DNA from 3 places in the Oerskovia sp. NPDC060338 genome. Region 3 is predicted to be linked to each of the others. Evidence: riboswitches for the same ligand, from Rfam matches in the RefSeq annotation. Region 3 holds a riboswitch; each other region holds the start of a gene.
What was found. A riboswitch is a leader RNA that binds a small molecule or an ion and turns the genes downstream of it on or off. The one in region 3 is predicted to bind thiamine pyrophosphate.

Region 1: it holds a riboswitch for thiamine pyrophosphate, as region 3 does, so the genes downstream of both, thiD (bifunctional hydroxymethylpyrimidine kinase/phosphomethylpyrimidine kinase) here and ACFWGN_RS00640 (thiamine ABC transporter substrate binding subunit) in region 3, are expected to answer to the same signal.
Region 2: it holds a riboswitch for thiamine pyrophosphate, as region 3 does, so the genes downstream of both, thiC (phosphomethylpyrimidine synthase ThiC) here and ACFWGN_RS00640 (thiamine ABC transporter substrate binding subunit) in region 3, are expected to answer to the same signal.

What each region holds. Positions count from the first base shown of each region.
Region 1 covers NZ_JBHXCQ010000006.1:15,497-20,599, reverse strand. The annotation lists gene ACFWGN_RS08840 (YceI family protein) at 1-84, shown strand, start outside; gene ACFWGN_RS08835 (hypothetical protein) at 150-506, opposite strand; gene ACFWGN_RS08830 (HEAT repeat domain-containing protein) at 740-1,567, opposite strand; gene ACFWGN_RS08825 (hypothetical protein) at 1,720-2,058, shown strand; TPP riboswitch at 2,138-2,238, shown strand; gene thiD (bifunctional hydroxymethylpyrimidine kinase/phosphomethylpyrimidine kinase) at 2,230-3,819, shown strand; gene ACFWGN_RS08815 (hypothetical protein) at 3,884-4,156, opposite strand; gene ACFWGN_RS08810 (quinone oxidoreductase family protein) at 4,153-5,103, opposite strand, start outside.
Region 2 covers NZ_JBHXCQ010000012.1:29,751-34,853, reverse strand. The annotation lists gene ACFWGN_RS15315 (sensor histidine kinase) at 1-330, shown strand, start outside; gene ACFWGN_RS15310 (response regulator transcription factor) at 327-989, shown strand; gene thiC (phosphomethylpyrimidine synthase ThiC) at 1,055-2,767, opposite strand; TPP riboswitch at 2,758-2,867, opposite strand; gene ACFWGN_RS15300 (diacylglycerol/lipid kinase family protein) at 3,052-4,035, opposite strand; gene ACFWGN_RS15295 (CAP domain-containing protein) at 4,104-5,103, opposite strand, start outside.
Region 3 covers NZ_JBHXCQ010000001.1:136,320-141,422, forward strand. The annotation lists gene ACFWGN_RS00630 (ABC transporter ATP-binding protein) at 1-216, opposite strand, end outside; gene ACFWGN_RS00635 (ABC transporter permease) at 216-1,907, opposite strand; gene ACFWGN_RS00640 (thiamine ABC transporter substrate binding subunit) at 1,919-3,007, opposite strand; TPP riboswitch at 3,065-3,190, opposite strand; gene ACFWGN_RS00645 (DUF4235 domain-containing protein) at 3,360-3,629, shown strand; gene ACFWGN_RS00650 (serine hydrolase) at 3,697-5,103, shown strand, end outside.

The DNA.
Region 1 (5,103 bases), on a different contig from region 3:
AACGTCGTGCTGGAGACCGGCGGGCTGCTGGTGGGCAAGAAGGTCGAGATCGAGATCGCCGGCGAGGCGATCCGGCAGGACTGAGACCCAGCAGGACCGAGATCCGGCAGGACCGAGAGGTTCGCCCGACGGCGCACGCGGTCAGCCCGTCAGGAGTGACGGCGTCCGCGGGAGGCCCCGAACGGCCCGCCCACGAACAGCCCCAGGCCGAGCACGAACCCGAAGTCGTACCAGTTCCCGTTGTTGTGGACCTCGTAGATGTTCACCGTGTCGGTGAACAAGGAGATCACGAACGTCACGGGCACGATGATGCCCTGCCACAGACCGAGCCAGAACCCCGCGGGACTGCCGTCCGCGGTGGGGGTGCCGACGTCGGGGTTGGGCCCAGGGGCGCAGGCCGCGAGCGCCAGCGCGGCGAGGACCAGTCCTGCGGCGAGGGCGATGCGTCGGCCTCGTGGTGACGTGAGCGCGGTGCGGTGGGACGTGACGTCCTGCGTCGGGTGCATGGCCGACCTCCTCGTGGCTGGACCGGACGGTCGCCCCCAGCATCCGCCGTGCCGCGCCCCGGCTCAACCGCAGGCTCGCCTCCGCCACCCGGCGCAGGCGCTGACCGCGAGTCGCTGCTGCACCTGGCCGGGCGGCCTCGGCACGACGTAGAGCGCCTCGTGGTGCGCTCCAGCATGACGTTCGTCGCGGTCCTGCTCCGACCTGTCGTCGGGGCGGGCGCGAGGCTCCGCGGTCAGGACAGGGGGCGTGTGCTCGTGGTGTCTGCCGCACGGACGCGGCGCACGCGTTGCCAGGTCTTCAGGGCACTGCGTGCTGCGCTCGCGACCGTGCTTCCGTTCGCGATGGCCGCGGTCTCCTCCGCAGGGTCTGCTGCGACGACGAGCAGCGGCTCGTGGACCAGGTCGCTCCCGGTGCGCCCGAGGGCACGGACCGCCCAGTACCGGGTTCTGGTGTCCGGACTGGCGGCCTGGTCGAGGAGCCAGGTCGTCTGGTCGGGCTCGATCGCGCCCAGGGCGTTCGACACGTAGCCCAGGAGCCCGAACCGAGGCTCGACGAGCTCGCGGCGCAGCCCGAGCGCGGCCCCGGACCCGCCGAGGTCGGCAAGGGCAGCGGCCGCGCTCTCCCGGACGCGGTGGTCCGTGTCGCCGAGCACGTCGACGAGGGTCGGCACGGCCTCGTGCGCCCCCAGGACGTCGAGCACCTCGCAGCCGACCGTCCGCTCGTAGGTGACTGGTGAGTCGAGCAGGGCGAGGGCGTAGGGCACGGCTCCCCGGAAGCCCGCGCGTCCGCAGGCTGCCGTGAGGTACCAGGGTGCCGACGCCCCGTTCTCGAGGGCGCGCAGCATCGCCGGCTCGAGCGACGCGTCGGCGAAGGCGTAGAGACGGTTGAGAGTCCGCTCGAACGTGCTGATCGGGAACCGCTCGAAGCGCAGCACGACGTCGCGCAGGGCGTCGGCGGCCTCCCGGTCGCCGGCCAGGGCGCGTTCGGCGGCGGCGTCGACAGCGTCCTCGTCGACCGCGGGATCCGGGTCGAGGAGCCGGGCGAGCAGGTCGTCGGTCATCGCGAGGCCGAGCCGCGCGACGGACGCGGGTGGACGGGAACGCTGAGAACCATGGGGCGAGCATAGGGGGCCGGCCGACCGCCGGGTCTCCTCCGAGCGGGTCCGCTACGGTGGTCGCACCGACGTCGACGACGACCACCGAGGTGACCGCCATGCCCCGCCGCACCGTCCTGCTCGCCGGAGCCGTGGCGGCGTCGTGCGGCTCCCTGGCGCTGGCCGCCGCGCTGGGCGCGACCGGGCCGGTCGCGATCCCGCCGCAGGGGCCGTGGATCGTCGGGGTCGACGCGTGGCCCGACGGGATCGACGTCTGCATCGAGGACCCTGCGGTCGAGTACGCCGTGACACCGCTCCCTCTGCCGCCGCTCCCGACGACGGTCGCTTTCGTCCCCGGCGCCGTCCGCGAGGACGTCGAGCGGGTCGTGACGTGCCTGGACCGGTACGTCCCGCTGTCGAGCATCGACGTGATGACCGTGCCGGCCGGGGTCTCGTAGGCGCCCCCCGCTGATCCGCCCCCGGGCGACACCTGGTGGTCTCCGCCGACCGTCCGGTCCGGGTGCCCGCTATCCTTCCCCCGAAGACACGGGGTGCCCGCTCCCACGAGCCGGGCTGAGAACACACCCGTCGAACCTGATCTAGCTAGCACTAGCGAAGGGATGTCGGCAATGTCGCTTGCTGCCACCACACCTGTCCTGCCCCGACCCGAACCCGCGTCCAGCACCGCACGAGAACGCGTCGGGTCGCCCGGGGCCGAGGCCTCCCGCCCCCGCGTCCTGTCCATCGCGGGCACCGACCCGACGGGAGGCGCCGGGATCCAGGCCGACCTCAAGGCGTTCGCGGCGCACGGCGCGTACGGCATGGCGGTCACGACCGCCCTGGTCGCGCAGAACACGCACGGCGTCCGCACGGTCCACGTCCCGGGCGCGGACTTCCTGACCGAGCAGCTCGACGCGGTCTCGGACGACGTGGTGATCGATGCCGTGAAGATCGGCATGGTCGCCGACGAGGCCAATGCGCGTGCCATCGCGACGTGGCTCGGCCGGGTGCGTCCGCCGTTCGTCGTGCTCGATCCCGTCATGGTCGCCACGAGCGGCCACCGCCTCCTCGACGAGGGGGCCGAGCAGGCGGTGCGCGACCTGGTCGCGCTCGCCGACCTCGTGACCCCCAACCTCCCCGAGCTGGCCGTCCTCCTGGGCGAGCCGGCCGCGACCACCTGGCCGGACGCCCTCGCCCAGGCGAGGCGCCTGCACGTGGCGAGCGGCGCCGTCGTGCTCCTGAAGGGTGGTCACCTCACGGGGGAGGAGTCGCCCGACGCGCTCGTGGGGCCCGACGACGTCACGACCTTCTCCGCGCCCCGCGTCGACACCGTGCACACCCACGGGACGGGGTGCTCGCTGTCGGCTGCGGTTGCGGCGCTCCGACCCCGGCGCGACGACTGGGCGGGCGCCGTGCGCGATGCGAAGACCTGGTTGACCGGCGCGCTGCGGGCCGGGGGAGCGTTGACGGTGGGCACGGGCCGCGGACCCGTCGACCACCTGGCGCACCTGCCCACGCTGGGCCTGCGGGCGTTCTCCGAGGAGGCCTGGGAGCGGATCGCGGGCTGGCGCGAGGCCGTCGAGAGCATGGGGTTCGTGCGGGCGCTCGCGGACGGGAGCCTCGCCGTCGAGGACTTCGGGTTCTACCTCGCGCAGGACGCCGCGTACCTCGCCGAGTACTCGCGCGTGCTGTCGCGGGCGAGCCAGCTCGCGCCGACGCCCGAGGCCCGGCAGTTCTTCGCGGGCGCGGCCGTCGAGTCGCTCGAGGTCGAGCAGGCGCTGCACCGTGACTGGTTGGGCGAGCACGCCGGGATGGACCGGGGGGCGGTCGAGAGCGTCGACCCCTCTCCCGTGACCGCCGCCTACACCAACCACCTGCACGCGGCGTCGAACGGGTCGTACGCGGAGACCGTCGCGGCGCTGCTGCCGTGCTACTGGCTGTACTCGTACATCGGCGACGTCCTGGTGCGCCGGGCGGGGGACCTCGACGGGCATCCGTACGCGCGGTGGATCTCGCTCTACGGCGACCCGGCCTTCCAGGAGGCGACGCGCACCGCGTGCTCTTTCGCCGACGAGGCCGCGCGCTGGGCCTCGCCCGCCGAGCGCGAACGCATGCTGCGCGCGTTCGAGCTGTCCTCGATGCACGAGTACCTGTTCTTCGAGCAGGGGATCGAGCGGCCGACCTGGCCCGAGGCGCCGGTCGGGGGCGCCGAGAAGTGAGCAGATGCCCCTGATCCGGGGGGAACGGGGGCATCTGCTCACTTCTCGGCGCGAGCGGCCGTCCTCACGCGCTCGTCGTCCCGCCGTCCGGGTACGAGCAGTCGTACCCGGGCGGCCACCAGCGCCACGACGTGCTGACCTCGTTCGACGACACGCCCTCGGGGCGCTCCGTGACGCACTGCGTGCGCATCTGGTCGAGCCCGACCGTCAGGTAGTAGACCGCGAGCACGCCCGTGAAGACGACCATGAGGACGGTCAGCGCCAGGCGCAGGCGGCGGTCCGTCCGCCGGGTGGGTTCGTCCTCGCCGGGGCGCGGCGGCACCCAGTCCCAGCTCACGAGGCGGCGCTCGGGACGAGCAGGACCTTGCCCGTCGTCGCGCGGCCCTCGAGCGCGCGGTGCGCGTCGGCCGCGCGGGCGAGCGGGAACGTCGCGCCCACGCGCACGTCCAGGTCCCCCGAGGCGACGAGCGCGAAGATCTCGTCGGCGCGCTCGATGAGCTCGGCGCGCGTCGCGGTGTAGTCGTCGAGCTTGGGGCGGGTCGCGAACAGCGACCCGCCCTTGTTGAGGCGCTGCAGGTCGAACGGAGGTACCTGGCCCGAGGACCCGCCGAACAGCACGAGCATGCCGCGGCGGCGCAGCGACGCGAGCGACGCCTCGAACGTGTCCTTGCCGACCGAGTCGTAGGCGACCGCGACACCCCGGCCGCCCGTGAGGTCGCGCACGATCGCGGGCAGCTCGGTCGTGAGGTCGTCGAGCTCGGCGTAGTTCAGGACGTCGGCCGCCCCGGCCGCGCGCGACAGCTCGGCCTTGGCCTCGGTCGAGACGGTCGTGATGACGCGCGCGCCGCGGCGCACCGCGAGCTGGGTCGCGAGCAGCCCGACGCCGCCGGCCCCCGCGTGCAGCAGGACGTCGTCCCCGGGCTGGACCGGGTAGGTCGAGGTCACGAGGTAGTGCGCCGTGAGCCCCTGGAGGGCCACGGCCGCCGCGAGCCGCAGGTCGACCGACTCCGGCACGGGGATCGCGACGTCCGCCGGGACGATCACCTGCTCGGCGTACGAGCCGGACGCGTTGGTCCAGGCGACGTGGTCGCCGGGCTCGAAGTCCGTGACGCCCGGGCCGACCGCCCCGACGACGCCCGCGCCCTCGGTGCCGACCACGTGCGGGAACTCCATCGGGTAGACCCCCGCCCGACGGTAGGTGTCGATGAAGTTGACCCCCGCCGCCGCGACCTCGACGAGGAGCTCGCCGGGTCCGGGGACCGGGGTCGGGAGCTCGACGAGCTC
Region 2 (5,103 bases), on a different contig from region 3:
GCGATCGAGGTCGTGACCGACTACCAGCAGGCCGCGCTCGTCCTCACGGTGACCAACCGGTTGCCGGTCGCGGCGATCAGCACCATGGGTCCGGCCAGGCCTTCCGACCCGTCCAGCGACCCGACCCCTCCCGGTCACGGCCTCATCGGCATGACCGAACGAGCGGCCCTCGTCGGCGGGACCCTCAGCGCGGGACCGGTCCCCGGAGACGGCTGGCGGGTCCGGCTCACGGTCCCCCGGCCGGCCGACGCCGTGTCCCCCACCATCCCCGTGCGCTCGGCGACGTCCGCGGACGAGCCGGGCCCCGCCGTCGGGCAGGAGGCCCCATGACCAGAGTGGTGCTGGTCGACGACCAGGCCGTCGTCCGCGCAGGCTTCACCGTGATCCTCGAGAGCGAGGGCTTCGAGGTCGTGGGCGAGGCGGCGAACGGCACGGACGCCGTGCGCGTCGCGCGCCGGGAGCGCCCCGACGTCGTGTGCATGGACGTCCGCATGCCCGGCGGGGACGGCATCACGGCGACGCGCGCGCTCGCGGGACCGGGCGTCGTCGACCCCGTGCCGGTGCTCGTGGTGAGCACGTTCGACCTGGACGACTACGTGTTCGGTGCCCTGGAGGCCGGGGCGAGCGGGTTCCTGCTCAAGGACGCCGAGCCCGACGTGCTGGTCGACGCGGTGCGGCGCGTGGCGTCGGGCGAGGGTCTCGTCGACCAGACGCTCACGCGCCGCGTGATCGACGAGTTCGCCCGACGACGGTCCCCCGCCGCGCCGGACGAGACCGCCTCGGGACTGCTCACCGCGCGCGAGCACGACATCCTGGCGCTGCTGTGCCGCGGGCAGTCGAACGCCGAGATCGCCGCGACGCTGTTCCTCGAGGCGAGCACCGTGAAGTCGCACCTGAGCCGGATCATGACCAAGACGGGCATGCGCGACCGTGTCCAGCTCGTGGTGTGGGCGTACGAGCACGGGATCGCGGCGCCGTCGGCACGGTGACCCGGCCCAGGTAGGACGTCCTGCGCGAGGTAGTGCGCGCTGCGTCCTATCTCGCGCAGGACGTTCTACCTCGGCGCCACGGGCTCGCTCGGCGCCACGGGCTGGGCGGGAGTCACGGGGAGGTACACCCGGCCGCCCGCGTCCGCGAACTCGCTCGACTTCTCCGCCATGCCGGCCTCGATCGCCTCGACCGACGTCAGCCCGTTCTCCTCGGCGTACTCGCGCACGTCCGCCGAGATCCGCATCGAGCAGAACTTGGGCCCGCACATCGAGCAGAAGTGCGCGGTCTTGGCGGGCTCGGCCGGCAGGGTCTCGTCGTGGAACGCGCGGGCCGTGTCCGGGTCGAGCGAGAGCGCGAACTGGTCGTGCCAGCGGAACTCGAACCGGGCACGGGACAGCGCGTCGTCCCGGAGCTGCGCGCGCGGGTGGCCCTTTGCGAGGTCGGCCGAGTGCGCCGCGATCCTGTACGTGATGACCCCCGTCTTGACGTCGTCGCGGTCGGGCAGCCCCAGGTGCTCCTTGGGCGTGACGTAGCAGAGCATCGCGGTCCCGGCCTGCGCGATGATCGCGGCCCCGATCGCGGACGTGATGTGGTCGTACGCGGGCGCGATGTCGGTCGCGAGCGGGCCGAGCGTGTAGAACGGCGCCTCCTCGCACAGCTCCTCCTCGAGGCGCACGTTCTCGACGATCTTGTGCATGGGGACGTGCCCCGGGCCCTCGATCATGACCTGCACGCCGTAGGACTTCGCGACCTTGGTCAGCTCGCCCAGCGTGCGCAGCTCGGCGAACTGGGCCGCGTCGTTGGCGTCCGCGATCGAGCCCGGGCGCAGGCCGTCGCCCAGCGAGAACGTCACGTCGTAGTCGCGCAGGATCTCGCACAGCTCCGCGAAGTGCGTGTACAGGAACGACTCCTGGTGGTGCGCGAGGCACCAGGCAGCCATGATCGAGCCGCCGCGGGACACGATGCCCGTGACGCGGCGAGCGGTCAGCGGGACGTAGCGCAGGAGGACGCCCGCGTGCACGGTCATGTAGTCGACGCCCTGCTCGGCCTGCTCGATCACGGTGTCGCGGTAGATCTCCCACGTGAGCTGTGAGGGATCGCCCTTGACCTTCTCGAGCGCCTGGTAGAGCGGCACGGTCCCCACGGGGATCGGGGAGTTGCGCAGCACCCACTCGCGGGTCTCGTGGATGTCCTTGCCCGTCGAGAGATCCATGAGGGTGTCCGCGCCCCAGCGGGCGGCCCACACCATCTTCTCGACCTCCTCCTCGATCGAGGACGTCACGGCCGAGTTGCCGATGTTCGCGTTGATCTTCACGCCGAACGCCTTGCCGATGATCATGGGCTCGATCTCGGGGTGGCGGCGGTTGGCCGGGATCACGGCCCTGCCCCGCGCGACCTCGTCGCGCACGAGCTCGACGTCGACGCCCTCGCGGGCCGCGACGAAGCGCATCTCGTCGGTCACGACCCCGGCCCGCGCCCAGGCGAGCTGCGTCCGGGCGCCACCCGTGCCGCGCTCGGTGGTGGCGGCGTTGGGCCGGAGCCAGGACGCACGCAGGGCGGGCAGGCCCCCCGCGAGGTCGAACGCCGCGGGGTCGTCCGACGCGGTGTACGGGCCCGAGGTGTCGTACAGGTCCAGGTGCTCGCCGTTGCTCAGGTGCACGCGGCGCTCGGGGACGCGCAGGTGCGCGGCGCCCGGGACGGGGTGGTGGACCTTGGCGGACCCCGCGATGGGTCCGGTCGTGATGGTGTGCGCGGGCACAGCGGTCTCAGAGCTCATTGCTCTCTCCCTACGTCGGCATGATCCGAACAGGTTCGAACGGTCGGCGGCGCTGAGCCGCCCTCTCAGCTCGCTGCTGCGAGCTCCCGTGGGTGTGTGGAGTTGTGGGTCGTGCTGGTGGTGCGGTGGTGCGGTGTGCTGGGTGGTGCGCGGCCACCGTAGCGCACGGCGCTGGGCGCCGGCGCGCGCGTCCCACGACCGCCCCTCTCCCCGTGAGTGCGGAGTTCTTGCGAGAAACGCCGGGCGTGTCGCACAAGAGCTCCGCACTCAGCGACTGGCCTGGATCACCCGCCCGTGGGCGCGCCCTCCGCGATGTCGTCGGACGTGTCGGGCTGGTACACGCACACCCACAGCGCCCCGGCGCGCACGCTGACCTCGAGCTTCCTCGACGGCTCGATCACGTCGCCGTCGAGCTGGCGTGGCTGCGGCCGGTCGGAGATCACCGAGATCCGTGACCCGCGCAGCACCTCCATGTTGGGGACGCGCCTGCGTCCACGCAGCACCCCGACGAGGAGCTGGACCCAGTGGCCCAGGTTGCGGGGCGCGAGGATCGCGACGTCCATCTGCCCGTTGTCGGGCACGGCGTCGGGCAGCAGGTTGACGCCCGCCTGGAGCTTGCCGACGTTCCCCACGAGCACGCTGCGCGCCCGACGGCGCAGCACCGGCCGGTCGTCCACGCGCACCTCGACCTTCATCTCGTCGTCGGCGAGGTGCTTGAACGCCGAGACGACGTAGGCGAGAGCACCCGCCTTGGCCTTGAGCGCTGTCGGTGCGTCCTCCATCATCGCGGCGTCGAGCCCCATGCCCGCCATGACGGCGAACGCCTGACCGTCGACCTCGCCGACGTCCACGGCGCGGCGCCCGCGGTCGAGCGCGAGGCGGATGCCGTCCTCCGGGCTCGGCGGGATGCCGAGGTTGGTCGCGAGGAGGTTGCCCGTGCCGCCGGGCAGGACCGCGAGCGCCGCGTCGGTCCCGACGAGCCCCTCGATGCAGGCTCGCACGGTGCCGTCACCGCCGCTGACGAACACGACCTCGGCGCCGTCGTCGACGGCCTGCCGGGCCTGGCCGGTGCCGGGATCCTCGGCGGTCGTCTCGAGCCAGGCGGGGGCGGGCCAGCCCGCGTCGGCGAGCTGGGACTCGATGGTCCGACGGAGCTCGTCGAGCCCATCGACCCGGTTCGGGTTGACGATGACCGCCGAGCGGAGCGGGGCGTGGTCGAGACGTTGCTGGGCGGCGGGCTCGGGCGTTGCTTCGGGGGACGGGTTCACACCTGAGTATGTCGCGGCGTGCACCGGCTCGCCCGGCAAGCGGACACCTCGGACCCTTCCGGGCGTCCTCAGTACCCGAAGACCTGCACCCAGGTGTTTCCCGCGCGCCCCAGTCCCATCGCCGTGAAGTCGCAGTTGAGGATGTTCGCGCGGTGCCCCTCGGACGCCATCCACGCGTCGACCACGGCCTGGGCGGTCTGCTGACCGGCCGCGATGTTCTCGCCGCCGGGCTGTGCGTACCCCTGGGCGGTCACGCGGTCGCCGAAGGTCCGCCCGTCGAGGCTCGTGTGGCTGAAGTACCCCTGGTCGACCATGTCCTGCGCGTGCAGGGTCGCGGCGCGGGCGAGCTGGTCGTCGGCGCGCAGGGCCGGGCAGCTCGCGGCCGCACGGTGCGTGTTGACGAGGTCCAGCACGGCGGCCATGTCTCCCGTGCCCGACGACGGGGCTCCCCCGGTCGAACCGGTTCCGCCCGTCGAGGGGGCGGGGTCCGCGAGCAGCGCGGCCTGGGTCACGGCGCCCGCCACGCCGTCGGGCTCGAGGCCCTGCGCCGCCTGGAACGTGCGCAGGGCGCGGTCGGTCCCCGCACCGAACTCGCCGTCGGCCAGGACCGTGGCCCCGTGCACCTGAAGCCGCTCCTGGATCGCCTGGACCTCGGGTCCGGTCGCGCCGAGCTGCGGCGGGCCTGCGGGGGCGGTCGCCTCGGGCGCGGGCTCTGGAGTCGGCTCCGGGGACGCCGCCGCGGGCGCGTCGGGGACCGGGGTGGTCACCTGTGCGTCCGGCGCGGTCTGCGGCGAGGTCGGCTGCCGTGCCGTACCGCCCTCGGCGAGGACCGGCCCGCGCGAGGCGTCGCTCCGGCTCGCGCGGTCGACGTCGCGGCCGAGCGCGGCGTCCCAGCGCGCGCCGATCGGCTCGAGCCCCGGTCCCTGGCCGCCGACCTCCTGGACGGCCGGGACCGCGAGCAGGCCGCCCACGAGGCCGAGCGTGACCACCATGACCTGGGGCAGCGCGGTCGCGCGACGCCCCTCGCCCCCCGCACGGGCGTGGCGGACGGCCTCGGCCCGGCGTCGG
Region 3 (5,103 bases):
CACCTCGCCCGGCGCGAGGTCGAGGCTCACTCCGCGCACGGCCGTCGTCCCGGGGCCTTTCGAGGAGGCCGGGTCGGGGTAGTGCACGACGACGTCGCGCACCGTGAGCCCTCGGCCCGCCGGGCTCCTGGTCGGGTCGCGCGGCTCGTGCGGCACGCGCGGCACAGCCGAGCCGTCGAGGCCTTCGCTCCGATCCACCACCGTGGCTCCGTCCATCAGAACTCTCCTGCCGAGCGGTCGCCGCGCAGGCGCTCCGCCACCATCATCACCGTTGCCGTGAGGACCGCGAGCACGACGCTCGCGGCCAGTGCCATGCCGTAGTTCTCCGCCCCGGGCCGCCCGATGAGCCGGAAGATGACCACGGGGAGCGTGGCCGCGTCGGGCCGGGCCAGGAACGACGTCGCCCCGAACTCGCCGAGCGACACCGCGAACGCGAACCCGATCGCGAGGCCCAGCGACCGGGCCGCGATGGGCCCGTCGACCGCGGCGAACACGCGGGCGGGCGACGCCCCGAGCGTCGCGGCGGCCTCGCGCAGGCGCGGGTCGATCGCGCGCAGCACGGGCAGCACGGTCCTGACCACGAGCGGGATCGCGACGACCGCCTGCGCGATGGGCACGAGCAGCCCCGAGGTCCGCAGGTCCACGTCGATGCCGAGCGGCTTGTCGAGCGTGATGAGGAACCCGAACCCGACCGTCACCGCCGAGACGCCGAGCGGGAGCATGAAGACCGAGTCGAGCGCGCTGATCGCCCGCCGCCCCGTGCGCGACCGCGGACGCCGCGAGACGACGAGCGCGACGAGCCCGCCGATCACGACCGCGAGCAGGGTCGCGATCGCGGCGGTCCGGAGCGAGTTGGCCGTGGCCTCCCACACGGTCACGCTCAGGGCGTTGCGGCCGCCGGTCGTGCCGAGGTTCGCGTAGTTCGCGAGGCTCCAGCCGTCGGGGGTCTGGAACGAGCGCACGAGGAGGTTGACGAGCGGCAGGGCGATCAGGCCCAGCACGACGACGGCGGTCACCGCGAGCGGGGCCGCGTCGGCCCGCAGGCGCAGCGGCCGGGCGGCGGACGTCGCCGCGGACAGGTGGAGCGCGCGCTCGCGGCGGGTGCGGGTCCGGTTGGCGACGCTCAGCGCGACCACGACCACGACGAGCTGCACGACCGAGAGCACCGCGGCCGCGCGCAGGTCGAGGAACTGCGTGGTCTGGATCCAGATCTCGGTCTCGATGGTCCCGTACTGGACCCCGCCCAGGACGAGCACGACCCCGAACGCCGTGGCGCAGAACAGGAACACGATCGACGCGGCCGACGCGATGGCCGGGGCCAGCGACGGCAGCGTCACGGACCGGAACGCACGCCAGGGCGAGGCGCCCAGGGCGCGAGCCGCTTCCTCGGCGCGCGGGTCGAGGTGCTCCCAGAGCCCGCCGACGGTCCGCACCACGACCGAGTAGTTGAAGAACACGAGGGCCAGGACGATCGCCCCGAACGTCCCCTCGAGCCGCAGGAACCCGAGCAGCCCGCCCTCGACCAGCAGGGAGCGGAAGGCCACCCCGACCACGACGGTCGGCAGCACGAACGGCACGGTCACGAACGCGCGCAGGAACGTGCGCCCCCGGAACCGGCACCGGTACAGCACGTACGCGCCGGGCACGCCGAGCAGCACCGAGATCACGGTCCCGAGCACGCCCTGCCACAGCGTCAGCCCGATGATCCGCCAGGTCCGCGGCTCGGAGAACACCTCGGCGAAGCCGGAGAGGTCGAGGGAGCCGTTGCTGACGAACCCGCGCGCGATCAGCGTCACGACGGGCCACGCGAAGAACACCCCGAGGAACAGCAGCGGCAGCCCGGCGGCGAGCCCCCACAGGAGGACCCGCCCGCCGCGCTGCACCGCCGCGGGCACGCCGCGGCTCACGGGCAACGTGCTCAGCCGATCACCGTCGACGTCCACGCCTTGATCCACTCGTCGCGGTGGGCGGTGATGTCGGCCGGCGCGACCTCGAAGGGCGACGGGGACAGGGGCGCGAACTCGGCCCAGCCCTCGGGCAGCTCGGTGTCCGCGTCCGCCGGGTACATGTACATGTTGTCGGCGATGTCGGCCTGGAACGCGTCGCTCACGAGGAAGTCGACGAGCTTCTTGGCGCCCTCGGGGTTCTTGGCCCCGGCCAGCACGCCCGTGTACTCGACCTGGCGGAAGCAGGTGTCGAGCAGCGCACCCGTCGTGGTCTCGGTGCCGTCCTCGGTGACCGTGAACGCGGGCGACGTCGAGTAGGACAGCACGAGGGGGCGCGGGCCCTTGCCCTCGGAGCCGGAGAAGTCGACGTAGTAGGCGTCGGACCATCCGTCAGCGACCTTGACGCCGTTGTCCTCGAGCTTGCTCCAGTAGCCCTCCCAGCCGTCCTCGCCGTAGGCGCCGACGGTCGCGAGCAGGAACGACAGCCCGGGCGACGACGTCGCGGGGTTGGTCACGACGAGCAGGTCCTTGTACTCGGGCTCGGTCAGGTCGTCGAGGGTCACGGGCTCGGGGATGCCCGCTGCCGTGAACCAGGCGTGGTCGACGTTGACGCAGACGTCGCCGAGGTCCACGGGGGTGAGCTCGCCGTCCCCGACGGCGTACTGGGCCGCCGAGTCGGCGAGGCCCGCGGGCGTGTAGGGCTCGAGCACGCCCTCGTCGATCGCGCGGGTCGCGAACGAGTTGTCGATGCCGAACACGACGTCGCCGAGCGGCGCGTCCTTGGTCAGGATCAGCTGGTTGACGAGCGCTCCGCCGTCGCCGGGAGCGACCTGCTTGACGGTCAGCCCGGACTCCTTCTCGAACGCGGCGAGGACGTCCTCGCTCACGTTGAAGGAGTCGTGCGTGACGAGCGTGACGGTGCTCGCCTCCGCGCTCGAGGTGTCGCCCGCGCCTGTGTCGGTCGACCCGGCACAGGCCGTGAGAGCCAGCGCGCTGAGCCCGCCGACGAGACCGAGGCCGATCTTGTGAGCGGGGCCGCGGCGGGTACTGATGGTGTTCACGTGTCCTCCTTGGACGTCACAGGAGGGGGACCTCGCGCACGGAAGGTCCGTGAGCGAGGCTGGAGAAGCCCGACTTCCTCCACCGGTGCTAACCGGATCAGGTTCGAGGGTCTGCGGTGGTCCGCACTCTCAGCGCCTGTTGCCCGTTGTCTCCGGGCGGTCGGCGCTCCCCTGTCGTTCACCTGCGACTTTACACCGCGGCCCGACGGCGCGGGCAGGGGTCCGGCGTGTGGTCTCGCCCGAGGCGCGCCCCGCCCGGGGCGACGGCTACGGTGGGACCTGAGCTCCGCCGTCGGGCACGTGCACGACGCGCGGCGCGCCCCGCCCGCCGCACCCTCACCAGGAGGTCCACATGGCCGAGAACGAGCAGACCCTCACCGAGAAGGTCGCGACCGTCGCCCTGACGCTGGCCGCGGGCTGGGTCGCGCAGAAGGTCGTGAGCTTCGCGTGGGCCAAGGCGACGGGGCACGACGCCCCCAAGGACCTGGACGACCCCGAGGTCGGCATCATCAGCGCTGTCACGTTCGCCGCGGCCGCTGCGGCCGCGAGCGTGTTCGCCCGCCGTTTCGCGGGGCGCGAGGCCAAGCGCGTCGTGACGCGGCTCGCGGCCCGCGCGTCCTGAGACCGGGGTCGGGCGGCACCGGCGGGTCCGCACCCGCCGCGCGAGGGTCGTTCCGTAGGGTGTCTCGATGCCCTCCCTCTCTGCTGCCCGACGCCGTCGCTCACCCCTCGTCGGAGGCCTCCTCGTCGTGGGGCTCGCACTGACCGGGTGCTCGTCGTCCGGGAACGGCTCCGAGGTGCCGCCCACGCCGAGCGCGGCCCCGACCGCGGTCGCGCTGCCCGGCGGCACGGTGGGCAAGGCGGCCGGCTGGGTGCTCGAGGTGCTCAACGCGGACGCTTCGCCCGACGCCGCGACGCTGGACCGGCGGTTCGCCCGGTCGTTCCTGGACCAGGTTCCCGCCGCGCAGCTCGTGCCCGTCCTTGACCAGCTCCGCGCGGACCGGGAGTGGGTGCCGGTCTCGGTCGACGTGGTCGACGCGGACGAGAAGCAGTCCGCGCTGACGATCGTCGGGGCGAGCGGTCAGTACTTCACGATGCAGATCGGGGTCGATGCGGACAGCCGCATCGAGACCCTGTTCTTCGGCCCGGGCGACGACCCGCACCGCGAGCCCGCGGCGAGCTGGGACGAGCTGGGCGAACGCCTCGACGCCGTGGACGCGCAGAGCTCGCTGCTCGTGGCCCAGGTCCTGGACAACGGGACGTGCCAGGCGGTCGAGGAGGCCCCCGGCGGCACGGAACCGGACGAGGTGCTGCCGCTCGGCTCGATCTTCAAGCTCTACGTGCTGGGCGCGGTGTCGCAGGCCGTCGAGGCCGGGACGCTGACCTGGGACGACGAGCTGACCGTGACCGACGACGTGCGGTCGCTGCCCTCTGGCCAGCTCCAGGACGCGCCCACGGGCACCGTGGTCACGGTGCGCGAGGCGGCCGGGCTCATGATCTCGATCAGCGACAACACCGCGACCGACCTGCTGGTCCAGGCCGTGGGGCGTGACGCCGTCGAACGCGCGCAGGCCGAGCTGGGGCACGCCGACCCGTCCCTGAACACCCCGTTCCTGACGACCCGCGACGCGTTCGCGATCGCGTGGGGCTCGCCGTCGCAGGCCACCGGGTGGGCCGCGGCCGGCACCGCGGAACGGCGCGCGATGCTCGACGCGCTGCCCGGCGGGCCCCTCGACGTCGACCCCGCGGGAGTGACCACGCCCGTGTGGCAGGACGACGTCGACTGGTTCGCGACGTCGTCGGACCTGTGCGCCGCGCACGTCTGGTTGCACGACCGCGGCGAGCAGGACCCCGTGGTCCGTGAGGTGCTCTCGGTCAACCCCGGCATCGAGGTCGACACGACGGCCTGGCCCTACGTCGCGTTCAAGGGCGGCAGCGCGCCGGGCGTCCTGGCGGGCTCGTGGCTCGCGGAGGACGCCGAGGGCGACACGTACGTCGTGACCGTGCAGCTCGCCGCCACGGACCCGGCCGTGCTCGCGGACCCGATGGTGCTGGTCGACACCGCGGAGAGCGCGTTCGCGCTGCTGGGAGGGCCT